2 regions of the Georgenia wutianyii genome follow, and region 2 is predicted to be linked to the other one. Evidence: riboswitches for the same ligand, from Rfam matches in the RefSeq annotation. Region 2 holds a riboswitch; the other holds the start of a gene.

Region 1 (5,387 bases), 1.0 Mb from region 2:
GGCTTCTCCTACGGCGACTACCTGCGCGCGGGGGCGATCGCCCGCTTCGCGCCGGTGATGTCCGCCGTCGTCGAGGGCGCCCAGCGCGGGCTGCCCGTCCTCGGCATCTGCAACGGCTTCCAGATCCTGTGCGAGGCACACCTGCTGCCCGGCGCGCTCATCCGCAACGACCACCAGCGGTTCGTCTGCCGCGACCAGCAGCTGCGCGTGGAGAACAACGACACCGCGTGGACCACCGGGTACACCGCCGGGCAGAGGATCACCATCCCGCTGAAGAACGGCGAGGGCGGCTTCGTCGCCGACGAGCGCACCCTGGACGAGCTCGAGGGCGAGGGCCGCGTCGTCTTCCGCTACGAGGGCATCAACCCCAACGGCTCGCTGCGCGACATCGCCGGCATCACCAACGCCGCCGGGAACGTCGTCGGGCTCATGCCGCACCCTGAGCACGCCGTCGAGCCGGGCTTCGGCCCCGACTCCGGTACCGGCACCGACGGCCTGGCGATCTTCGCCTCGGTCCTCGGTGTCCTCGTCGCGGTCTGACCCCTCCCCGTCACGACCCCTGACCGAGGACCTCCTCGAGCGGGGTGTGGTGCAGCCCGTGCGCCTCGGCCACGGGGCCGGAGACGAGCGCGCCGTCGTGGGTCGCCAGGCCCAGGGCCAGCGACCGGTCGGCGCGCATCGCCTCGCGCCACCCGCCGGCGAGCGCGAGGGCGTAGGGCACGGTGGCGTTGGTCAGCGCGTACGTCGAGGTGTGGGACACCGCGCCGGGCATGTTGGCCACGCAGTAGAACAAGGTGTCGTGGACCCGGTAAGTGGGCTCGGAGTGCGTCGTCGGGCGTGAGTCCTCGAAGCACCCGCCCTGGTCCACCGAGACGTCGACGACGACGGAGCCCGGCCTCATCCGCGCAACCTGCTCGTTGGTGACGAGCCGGGGCGTGCGCGCGCCCGGCAGGAGGACGGCCCCGATGACGAGGTCGGCCGCGGTGACGGCACGCTCGATCTCGTAGGCGTTGGACATGACGGTGCGGCAGCGGCCGCCGAAGAGCTGGTCGGCCAGGCGCAGCCGCTCGACGTCACGGTCGAGGAGGACGACGTCGGCGTGCATCCCCACGGCCATGGTGGCGGCGTTGAGCCCGGAGACCCCCGCCCCGATGACGACGACGCGAGCCGGGTAGACCCCGGGCACCCCGCCGAGGAGGACCCCGCGCCCGCCCTGGGCGCTCATCAGCGTGTGCGCCCCGACCTGCGGTGCGAGGCGCCCGGCGATCTCGCTCATCGGCGCGAGCAGGGGCAGGGTGCGGCCGGGCAGCTCGACCGTCTCGTAGGCGACGGCGGTCACCCGGCGGCGCAGGAGCTCCTCGGTGAGCGGCCGGTCGGCGGCGAGGTGGAGGTAGGTGAACAGGGTCTGCCCGGCACGGAGCCGCCCGTACTCCTCGGGAACCGGCTCCTTGACCTTGAGGACGAGCTCGCCGAAGTCCCAGACCTCGGCGGCGTCGGGCAGGACGGTGGCGCCGGCTGCCGCGAAGTCGGCGTCGGTGATCGACGCGGAGAGGCCCGCGGCGCGCTCGACGGCGACCTCGTGGCCGTGTCGGACGAGCTCGTCGACCCCCGGCGGCGTGATCGCGACCCGCCCCTCGGAGTCCATGACCTCTCGTGGTACCGCTACTCGCACGATGTTCTCCTTCCACGTTGTCCACAGTGCCTGTCCACAGGGTTGTGCACATACACACAGGAGTCGGTCGGAACCTGTGGACAGTCAGCGCCGGAGCCGGCGCTGCCACCACCGGTCCACCCGTTTCTGCGCCTCCCCCCTCCCGTCCCGCCGCGTGATCGACCACCACGACCCCAGCCGCACCGAGCTCGCGTCGGGCAGCCGCCAGCCCCGCCAGCGGGCAGCGATGCTCAGCCCCGCCCCCACGATGATCGCGACGAGCATCCCGACGGTGTTCTGACCCACGTCCGCCAGCCCGATCGCCGCCAGGCTCGCGAACACGGCCGACGTCGCGTAGAGGGTGTTCCCCCCGAAGATCGTCGGGACGTCGCCGACGACGACGTCGCGGATCATCCCGCCGCCCACCGCCGTCATCACCCCGAGGAGGACCGCGGGCAGCAGGCCGAGCCCCTCGGACAGCGCCTTCGTCGCCCCCGTCGCCGCCCAGCACCCGAGGACGAGCGCGTCCCCGACGACGTAGAGCCGGGTCCACCACCGTCCCCCCAGCGGCAGGAGGAAGGCGACGACGGCGCCGAGCAGCGCGGTGGCGAGGTAGAGCGGGTCGGTGAGCGCGACCGGCGGGCCGGCCTGGAGCATGATGTCGCGCAGCATGCCGCCGCCGAGCGCGGAGGTGATCGCGAGGATGGCGAAACCGACGAGGTCGAACCGCTTGCGGCGGGCGATGATCCCGCCGAGCACGCCGTTGAGCAGCACACCGACGAGGTCGATGAGCCGGAAGATGCCCGGCAACGCCTCGACCACGTGATCTGTCACGGCCACCCCCCGGCCTCGATCCTGGCCCTGCGCGGGTGCCGGGGCAAGAGCGCGGCCCACCGGGGGCGCTGCCGGGTGTGTGCCAGGATGGAGGGACAACCGAACACGCCACCGAACCGCGGCGGGAGAGTCCCGCGCACAGCGGGCGCCGAAGGAGCAACCTCCCCGGGAATCTCTCAGGCCCCCAGACCGCCACGGCGAGGCTCCTCTGGAAAGCAGCCCGACGAGGGCTCACCCACGGTGCAAGCGGGCTCGCCCGCGGAAGCTCTCAGGTCCCACGACAGAGCGGGGAACGACCCCCGCTCAGTCGACCCCGGAGTTCCCATGGCCGTGTCCCAGGACGTCCTCGTGCCCACCACCGCTCAGGCGTCCGCCGTCCGAGCCGTGCCCCGGATGCGTCACCGGGCCGGGGTGCTCGCGATCCTCGCCTCGGCGACCGCGATGGGCCTGGCGGGAGTGTTCGGCCGGCTGTCCTCCCCGCCGGGCGCCGTCGTCGGCGAGGCGCTGACGCTCGGGCGGATGGCCGTGGGCGCGGTCGGGATGCTCGCGTTCCTCGCCGCGGGCCGGCGGCTCGGCGTCCTGCGGCGCACGCGGCTGTCGTGGTCGGTGGTCCTCGGCGGGGTCTTCCTCGGCCTCTCGCTCGCGACCTACCTCTCGGCGGCCGTCCTCACCGACCTCGGCCGGGCCGTCGCGCTGCACTACCTCGGCCCGCTCGTCGCCACCGTCCTCGCCCGCGTCCTGCTCAAGGAGCGCACCACGGGAGCCGAGCTCGTCTCGGTGCTCGTGAGCGCGGCAGGGATGGTGCTCGCCGCGGGGCTGCTCGAGACGGGCCCGCCGGCGGGTGACGCGCTGCGCGGCGACGTCCTCGCCGTCCTGTCCGGCGTTCTCTACGGTGCCGCGCTGCTCACCTACCGCTACCGCTCGGACATGCCCTCCGACGTCCGCAGCTTCTGGAACTTCGCCTTCGGGGCGCTCGCGACGGCGGGCATGGTCGCCCTCACCCGTCCCGACCTGTCCGGCATGACGGCGCAGCACTGGGCGTGGGCGGCCGGCTTCTTCCTCGTCTGCGGCCTGCTCGCGCTCGGCCTGCTCGTCGTCGCCGGGAAGAACCTGCGCGCCGTCGAGCTGTCCGCGCTGTCCTACTGGGAGGTCGTCGTCGCGCTCCTCCTCGGGACGGTCCTCTTCGGCGAGGCCGTCTCCCCGCTCGGCTGGGCCGGGGCCGTGCTCATCGGCATCGGCGCCGCGCTCGCGGTGGGCGCGGGCCACCGCCGGAGCATCCGGACGATCTCGTGACGTGGCCGGGGACGCCGCGCGAGCGTGGTCCCCGGCCCGGTGTCACACCCGGGGCGTGAGCGTCCCGGTGAGATGGACCTTGCCCGACCTCGGGTGGCGCCCGGTGTACCGGACGGACTCCCCGGAGGCGTCGACCGCCAGGGCCACCCGGCCCGGGAGCAGGACGGGCTTGGCGAACTCGACGTCCCACGTGAACGCGTCGCCACGGAAGCGGGCGAGCTGGGCCAGCGCGCGGGAGGCGGTGTACATCCCGTGGGCGATCGGCCGGGGGAAGCCGAAGGCCTTGGCCCCCAGCCGCGAGACGTGGATGGGGTTGCGGTCCCCGGAGACCTCCGCGTACCGCGTGCCCGTGTCCGCGCCCAGGGACCACAGGGCGATGACGTCGCCCGCCGCCCCGGCCCGCTCCTCCGGGGAGGAGGCGGGGGAGTCGGCCACCGCGCCGGGCAGCCGCGTGCCGCGCGCGAGGTAGGTGGAGGTGCCCTCCCACACGAGCTCCTCCCCGGAGCGGACGTCGACGCGCAGGTCGACGAGCGTGCCCTTGCGGTGCGCCCGGGGGGACTGCGCCCACGCCCGCGCGCTCAGCTCCTCACCGAGGAGGACCGGGCGGTGCTGCTCGACGCGGTTGGCGGTGTGCACCATGCCAAGCACGGGGAGCGGGAAGTCGGGCCGCAGCATGAGCGCCATCGCCAGCGGGAAGGCGAGGACGTGGACGTAGCCGGCGGGCAGCTCGTCCGTCCCGGCCTCGCCGAGCAGGTGCTGGTAGGCCGACAGCGTCGCGGGGTCGGCGCCGAGGCCGTCGGCGACGTAGGCCACCTCGGGCAGCCGGCCGGAGCCCTGGCGCCGGCTCAGCTGCGCCCGCGCGCTGGCGGCCAGCGCCTTCGTGTAGAGCGAGCCGAGGCTCGGGACGGCGTCGAGGCGGTGCTCGCGCATCACTGGCCCACCAGGTTCTGGCCGCACACCCGCAGCGTCTGACCGTTGACGCCCCCGGCCTGCGGCGAGGCGAGGAAGGCGATGGCCTCGGCGACGTCGACCGGCCGCCCGCCCTGCTGCAGCGAGTTCGCCCGGCGGGCGACCTCGCGCGGCACGGCCGGGATCCGGGCGGTCATGTCCGTCTCGATGAACCCGGGGGCGACGGCGTTGGCGGTGGCTCCGCTCCGCGCGACCACGGGCGCGAGCGCCCGCGTCATGCCGATGATGCCCGCCTTGGCCGTGGCGTAGTTCGTCTGGCCGCGGTTGCCGGCGATGCCCGACGTCGAGGCGAGGGAGATGATCCGCCCGCCCGTGCCGAGCTGGCCGGCGAACGTCTCGTTCATCCGCAACGGGGCGAGGATGTTGACGGCGAGCAGGTCCTTCCACTTGTCCTCGGACATGTTCGCGAGCAGCTTGTCGCGCAGGATCCCGGCGTTGTGGACGACGACGTCGAGGCGGCCGTAGCGGTCGGCGACGTGCTCGAGGATCCGCTCGGCGGCGTCCGGGGCGGTGATGTCGAGCTGCAGGGCGCTGCCGCGCACCTCGTTCATCACCTGGCTCAGGGAGTCGCCCGCCGCGGGGACGTCGACCCCGACGACGCGCGCGCCGTCGCGGGCCAGGACGCGGACGACCGCCGCGC
Region 2 (5,387 bases):
TCGAGCTCGGCGATGAGCTCGCGCCAGCCCGCCGTCTGGTGGTCCGGCGCGAAGGGGTGGATCGAGGCGAACCCGGGCCACAGCATCGCCCGCATCTCGGTGGCCGCGTTGAGCTTCATCGTGCACGAGCCGAGCGGGATCATCGTCCGGTCCAGCGCGAGGTCACGGTCCGCGAGCCGCCGCAGGTAGCGCGTCATCTGCGTCTCGGAGCGGTGGGCGTGGAAGGTCGGGTGAGTGAGGAAGTCGCTCGTGCGGCGCAGGGCCGCGGGGATCTCGAAGCCACCGGCGGTCCGGTCGCCGTCGACCCCGAAGGCGGCGAGCACCGCGGCGAGGTGGTCGGGGGTGGTCGTCTCGTCGCAGGAGACGCCGACGTGGTCGGCGTCCACGAGCCGCAGGTTGACCCCGCGCCGCTCGGCCTCCGCGACGACGACGGCGGCCCGGCCCGGCACTCGGACGGTCACCGTGTCGAAGAAGTCCTCGTGGACGACGTCGACACCGCCGCCCGCGAGCCGGCGGGCGAGGGCGCGGGCGGCGCCATGGGCGTGCCGGGCGACCGCCCGCAGACCCTCGGGCCCGTGGTGGACGGCGTACATGCCGGCGACGACGGCGAGCAGCGCCTGGGCGGTGCAGATGTTGCTCGTCGCCTTCTCCCGGCGGATGTGCTGCTCGCGCGGTTGGAGGGCCAGGCGCAGCGCCGTGCGTCCCGCGCTGTCCTTGGACACCCCGACGAGCCGGCCGGGCAGCTGGCGCTCCAGGCCGGCGCGCACCGCCATGAACGCGGCGTGCGGGCCACCGAAGAAGAGCGGGACGCCGAAGCGCTGGGCGGAGCCGACGGCGACGTCGGCGCCCTGCTCCCCCGGCGGGGTGATGAGCGTGAGCGCGAGGAGGTCGGCGGCGACGGCGACCAACGCGCCGAGCTCCTTGGCCCGGGCGATGAGCGGGGCGTGGTCGCGCAGCCGGCCCGAGGTCCCCGGCTGCTGGAGGACGAGGCCGGTGAGCCCGTCCGGCAGGTGCGGCAGGCCGCCGTCGAGGTCGGCGACGACGGCGGAGATGCCGACCGCCTCGGCGCGCGCCCGGGTGACGGCGAGGGTCTGCGGGTGGAGCTCGGCGTCCAGGACGACGGTCGCGGCCGTGGAGGCCTTGTTCGCCCGCTGCATGAGGAGCACGGCCTCGGCGACGGCGGTGGCCTCGTCGAGCAGCGAGGCGTTCGCGACGGGCAGGCCGGTGAGGTCGGCGACGGCGGTCTGGAAGTTGAGCAGCCCCTCGAGGCGGCCCTGGGAGATCTCCGGCTGGTAGGGCGTGTAGGCGGTGTACCAGGCCGGGGACTCCAGGACGCCGCGCTGGATGACCTGCGGGGTGTGGGTGTCGTAGTAGCCCTGCCCGATCATCTGGACGCGCTGGACGTTGCGTGCCGCGAGCTCGCGCAACCGGGCGAGGACCTCGGCCTCGCTGCGCGCGGGGGGCAGCTCGAGCGGGCGCTCGTGCCGGATGCCCGCGGGGACGGACCCCACGATCCGGCTCCAGTCGGCGTGTCCGAGCGCGTCGAGCATCGCGCGCGTGTCGGCGGGACGCGGGCCGATGTGGCGGTCGGCGAACGCGTGCTCGGCGGCCCGGGTGGTGGGCACGGGGGTCGTGGACATGCGGCTCCTCGGGGATGTCCGTCCCGCTCTGTCACGTGACCTGAGAGTTTCGCGAGGAGTCGCTTGCACCGTCGGTGAGCGCGAGAGGTCGCGCTGCTTTCCAGAGTTGCCTGATCGCGGCGGTAGGGGGGCCTGAGAGATTGGCGGGAGGACGTGCTCCTTCGGCGCCCGCCGGGGCGGGACTCTCCCGCCGCGCGTTGGCGGCGTATCGAGTTGTCCAGGTCACACTAACGGACGAGTCGGACGTCTGCGGCGAGCGGCCGTGACAGGCGTCATCGCACCGCCGGGCGGAAAGGTGCGACCCTGGACGGCAGACCCCGACCCCGACACCAGGACGACGAGTGACGCCGCACAGCTCCCCCGCCCTCACCGCCCCCGCCCTCGAGCCGATGCGCCCCAGCGCCGTGCTGCTCGACCTCGACGGCACGATCAGCGACTCCGGCCCGGCCATCACCGCCTCGATCGCCGAGACACTCGCCGCGTTCGGCTACCCCGCGCAGTCCCCCTCCGAGCTCCTGCGCTTCGTCGGCCCGCCGATCCGGGAGGGCTTCCGCACGCTCGCGGGCGTGGCCGAGGAGCAGCTCGACGCCGTCGTCGCCGACTACCGCGCGCGCTACAACGAGCGCATGCTCCACGCCCCGGTCTTCCCGGGGATGGCGGACCTCGTGCGCGACCTGCACGCGCGCGGCGTGCCGCTCGCCCTGGCGACCTCCAAGCGCCGCTCCCTCGCCGTCGTCATCCTCCAGGACGCCGGCCTGGACCGGTACTTCACCGTGCTGTGCGGCGCCTCGGACGACGAGTCGCGCGCCCGCAAGGCCGACATCGTCGAGGACGCGCTCGCCGGCCTGCGCGCCCGCGGCGTCGACGTCTCACGCGCCGTCATGGTCGGGGACCGCCACCACGACGTCGACGGCGCCGGCGAGCACGGCCTGCCGACCGTCCTCGTCCGGTGGGGCTACGGCCGCCCCGGTGAGGAGGACGGCGCGCACGCCGTCGCGCAGGACGTCGCGGACCTCGCCCTCCTCCTGTCCTGAGCCCTCACGCGACGAACCCCGCGCCCGGAGGTCCGGGCGCGGGGTTCGTCGTCGAGCGGGGGCGGGGTCAGCGGCGCACGGTGCCCTCACCGCGGTGCACGTCGTCCGACATCCGCACGAGCGCGAAGTAGAACTCCAGCGTCATGCGGAACAGCGCGAGGGAGATGATGACGAAGACCGGCCCGAAGACGAGGGCGAGGATGCCGATGACCGGCTCGGTCGCGAAGCCGACGACGACGAAGCCCAGCCAGTACAGGCCGATCAGCACCATCCCCACGAGGTAGACCCAGCTGACGATCTGCGGGGTGATGAGGGTCTGGAAACGCCAGTCGAACAGCGCCGCGAAGAAGCCCTTCGGCGACTGACCGGGCTGTCCCTGGGGCGCTCCGGGTGTCTCGTAGCCCCACGGCTGACCACCCTGGGAGTAGGCCGGCGGAGGAGGCGGGACCTGCGGCTGGCCATGGCCGGGCTGCGGCGGCTGGTACGGCGGCGGAGGGGTGGTCACTGTGGGTCCTTTCGACCTGGAGGGAGCGAACGGGGCGAGGTTAGCCCAGGTCAGCGCGGCACGACACCGGTATGGGGACACCTGTTCACGGGTCCTTCTCCCCATGGCCTCCGACGCGAGCCCGCAACTCCCTCGCGCACGGGAACCGCGCGCACTAGCGTCGGCGGGATGGACCTCCCGCTGCTGCCGCCGGTCGCGCCGATGCTGGCCAAGTCCGTCCCGGACGTCCCCGAGGGCGAGTACCTCTACGAGCCCAAGTGGGACGGCTTCCGCTCCATCGTCTTCCGCGACGGGGACGACGTCGAGATCGGCAGCCGCAACGAGCGGCCGATGACCCGTTACTTCCCCGAGCTCGTCGAGGCGGTGCGCGCCCAGCTGCCCGAGCGCTGCGTCGTCGACGGGGAGATCGTCGTCGTCACCGGCGACAGGCTCGACTTCGAGGCGCTCCTCCAGCGGATCCACCCCGCCGAGTCCCGCGTGCGGAGGCTGGCGGCCGAGACCCCGGCCTCCTTCGTCGCCTTCGACCTGCTCGCCCTGGGCGACGAGGACCTCACCGGGCTGCCCATGTCCGAGCGGCGCGCCCGGCTCGAGGCGGCACTCGCCGGCGCGCAGGCCCCGGTCCACCTCACCCGCGCCACCCGGGACACCGCGCTGGCCCGGCAGTGGCTCGACCAGTTCGAGGGCGCCGGGCTCGACGGCGTCGTCTCCAAGCCGCTCGGGCTCGGCTACCAGCCGGGCAAGCGGGTCATGCTCAAGACGAAGCACGAGCGCACGGCCGACTGCGTCGTCGCCGGGTACCGCCGGCACAAGAGCGGCGACGTCGTCGGCTCGCTGCTCCTCGGGCTGTACAACGAGGACGGCCGGCTCCAGCACGTCGGCGTCACGTCCTCCTTCACCATGAAGCGGCGCGCCGAGCTCGTGGAGGAGCTCGCGCCGCTGCGCCTCGCCGAGGGCGAGGAGCACCCGTGGGCGGAGTGGGCCGACGCAGCAGCCCACGAGAAGGACCGGCTGCCCGGCGCGCAGAGCCGCTGGAGCGCGGGCAAGGACCTGTCGTTCGTGCCGTTGCGCCCCGAGCGCGTCGTCGAGGTCGCCTACGACCACATGGAAGGCACCCGCTTCCGCCACAGCGGCCAGTTCCGGCGCTGGCGCCCGGACCGTGAGCCGGAGTCGTGCACCTACGAGCAGCTCGAGGTGCCGGTGCGCTACGACCTCGCCGACGTCCTCGGCTGAGGCTCAGGCGGCGACGGACTCGGCCGAGGCCCGCGGGGCGGAGACGCCGGTGTCCGCGGCGAGGCGGGCGACCTCGGCGCGCTCGCGGCGCCCGGGCCGTACCGCCAGCAGCGCCCACAGGATGCACGTGAGGTCGACGAGCTCCTGCAGCCAGGCCCCGGCGAGCGCGGGCAGGACCCCGAACGCCGCGACGATCATGAGCCCCACCGACAGTGACACCCCGATGCCGATCGACTGCCACGCCACCCGCATCGTGCGGCGGCCGACGTAGACGGCACGGGCCACGCGGGAGAGGTCGTCGAGGGTGATGACGACGTCGGCCGACTCGCTCGCCGCGCTCGCCCCCCGCGCGCCCATCGCCACGCCGACGTCCGCCGCGGCGAGGACCGGGGCGTCGTTGACGCCGTCACCGACCATCATCACCGGGCGGGGCCGGGCCGAGCGAACGGCGTCGACCTTGTCCTGCGGGAGGAGCTCGGCGCGCACGTCGTCGATGCCCGCCTGGGCGGCGATGTGCCGGGCCACGTGCTCGCTGTCGCCGGTGAGCATCATCGTGCTGCGCACCCCGACGCGGTGGAGGGCTGCCATCGTCACGGGCGTCTCGGCGCGCAGCTCGTCGGCCAAGGCGACATACCCGGCGTAGCGGCCGTCGACGGCGACGTGCACGCCGGTGTGCCCCTCGGGCGGGTGGGGCGGCTCGGCGCCCGTCTCCTGGGCGACGAACCTCGCGCTGCCGACGGCGACGAAACGGCCGTCGACGATGCCACGGACCCCGTTCGCCGGGATCTCGGTGATGTCGTGGGCGGCGGGCAGGGCGGCGCCTCCGGCCTGGGCGGCGGCCACGACGGCGGCGGCCAGCGGGTGGCCGGAGTACTGCTCGACCGACGCGGCGAGGGCGAGCAGCTCGTCCTCGCCGCCCTGCTCCGCGTGGACCGAGGTGACGCGCGGGACACCGTAGGTGAGCGTGCCGGTCTTGTC

What was found. A riboswitch is a leader RNA that binds a small molecule or an ion and turns the genes downstream of it on or off. The one in region 2 is predicted to bind glycine.
Region 1: linked by a shared signal. The riboswitch ahead of FE251_RS14335 (DMT family transporter) and the one ahead of gcvP (aminomethyl-transferring glycine dehydrogenase) in region 2 are both predicted to bind glycine.

Annotation. Positions count from the first base shown of each region.
Region 1 is NZ_CP040899.1:3,241,497-3,246,883, reverse strand. Features, by position in the region: gene purQ (phosphoribosylformylglycinamidine synthase subunit PurQ) at 1-540, shown strand, start outside; gene ald (alanine dehydrogenase) at 551-1,672, opposite strand; gene FE251_RS14340 (trimeric intracellular cation channel family protein) at 1,757-2,485, opposite strand; glycine riboswitch at 2,598-2,687, shown strand; gene FE251_RS14335 (DMT family transporter) at 2,810-3,778, shown strand; gene FE251_RS14330 (MaoC/PaaZ C-terminal domain-containing protein) at 3,821-4,708, opposite strand; gene FE251_RS14325 (3-oxoacyl-ACP reductase) at 4,708-5,387, opposite strand, start outside.
Region 2 is NZ_CP040899.1:2,236,039-2,241,425, forward strand. Features, by position in the region: gene gcvP (aminomethyl-transferring glycine dehydrogenase) at 1-1,640, opposite strand, end outside; glycine riboswitch at 1,659-1,754, opposite strand; gene FE251_RS09890 (HAD hydrolase-like protein) at 1,982-2,674, shown strand; gene FE251_RS09895 (DUF4282 domain-containing protein) at 2,742-3,179, opposite strand; gene FE251_RS09900 (ATP-dependent DNA ligase) at 3,348-4,409, shown strand; gene FE251_RS09905 (heavy metal translocating P-type ATPase) at 4,413-5,387, opposite strand, start outside.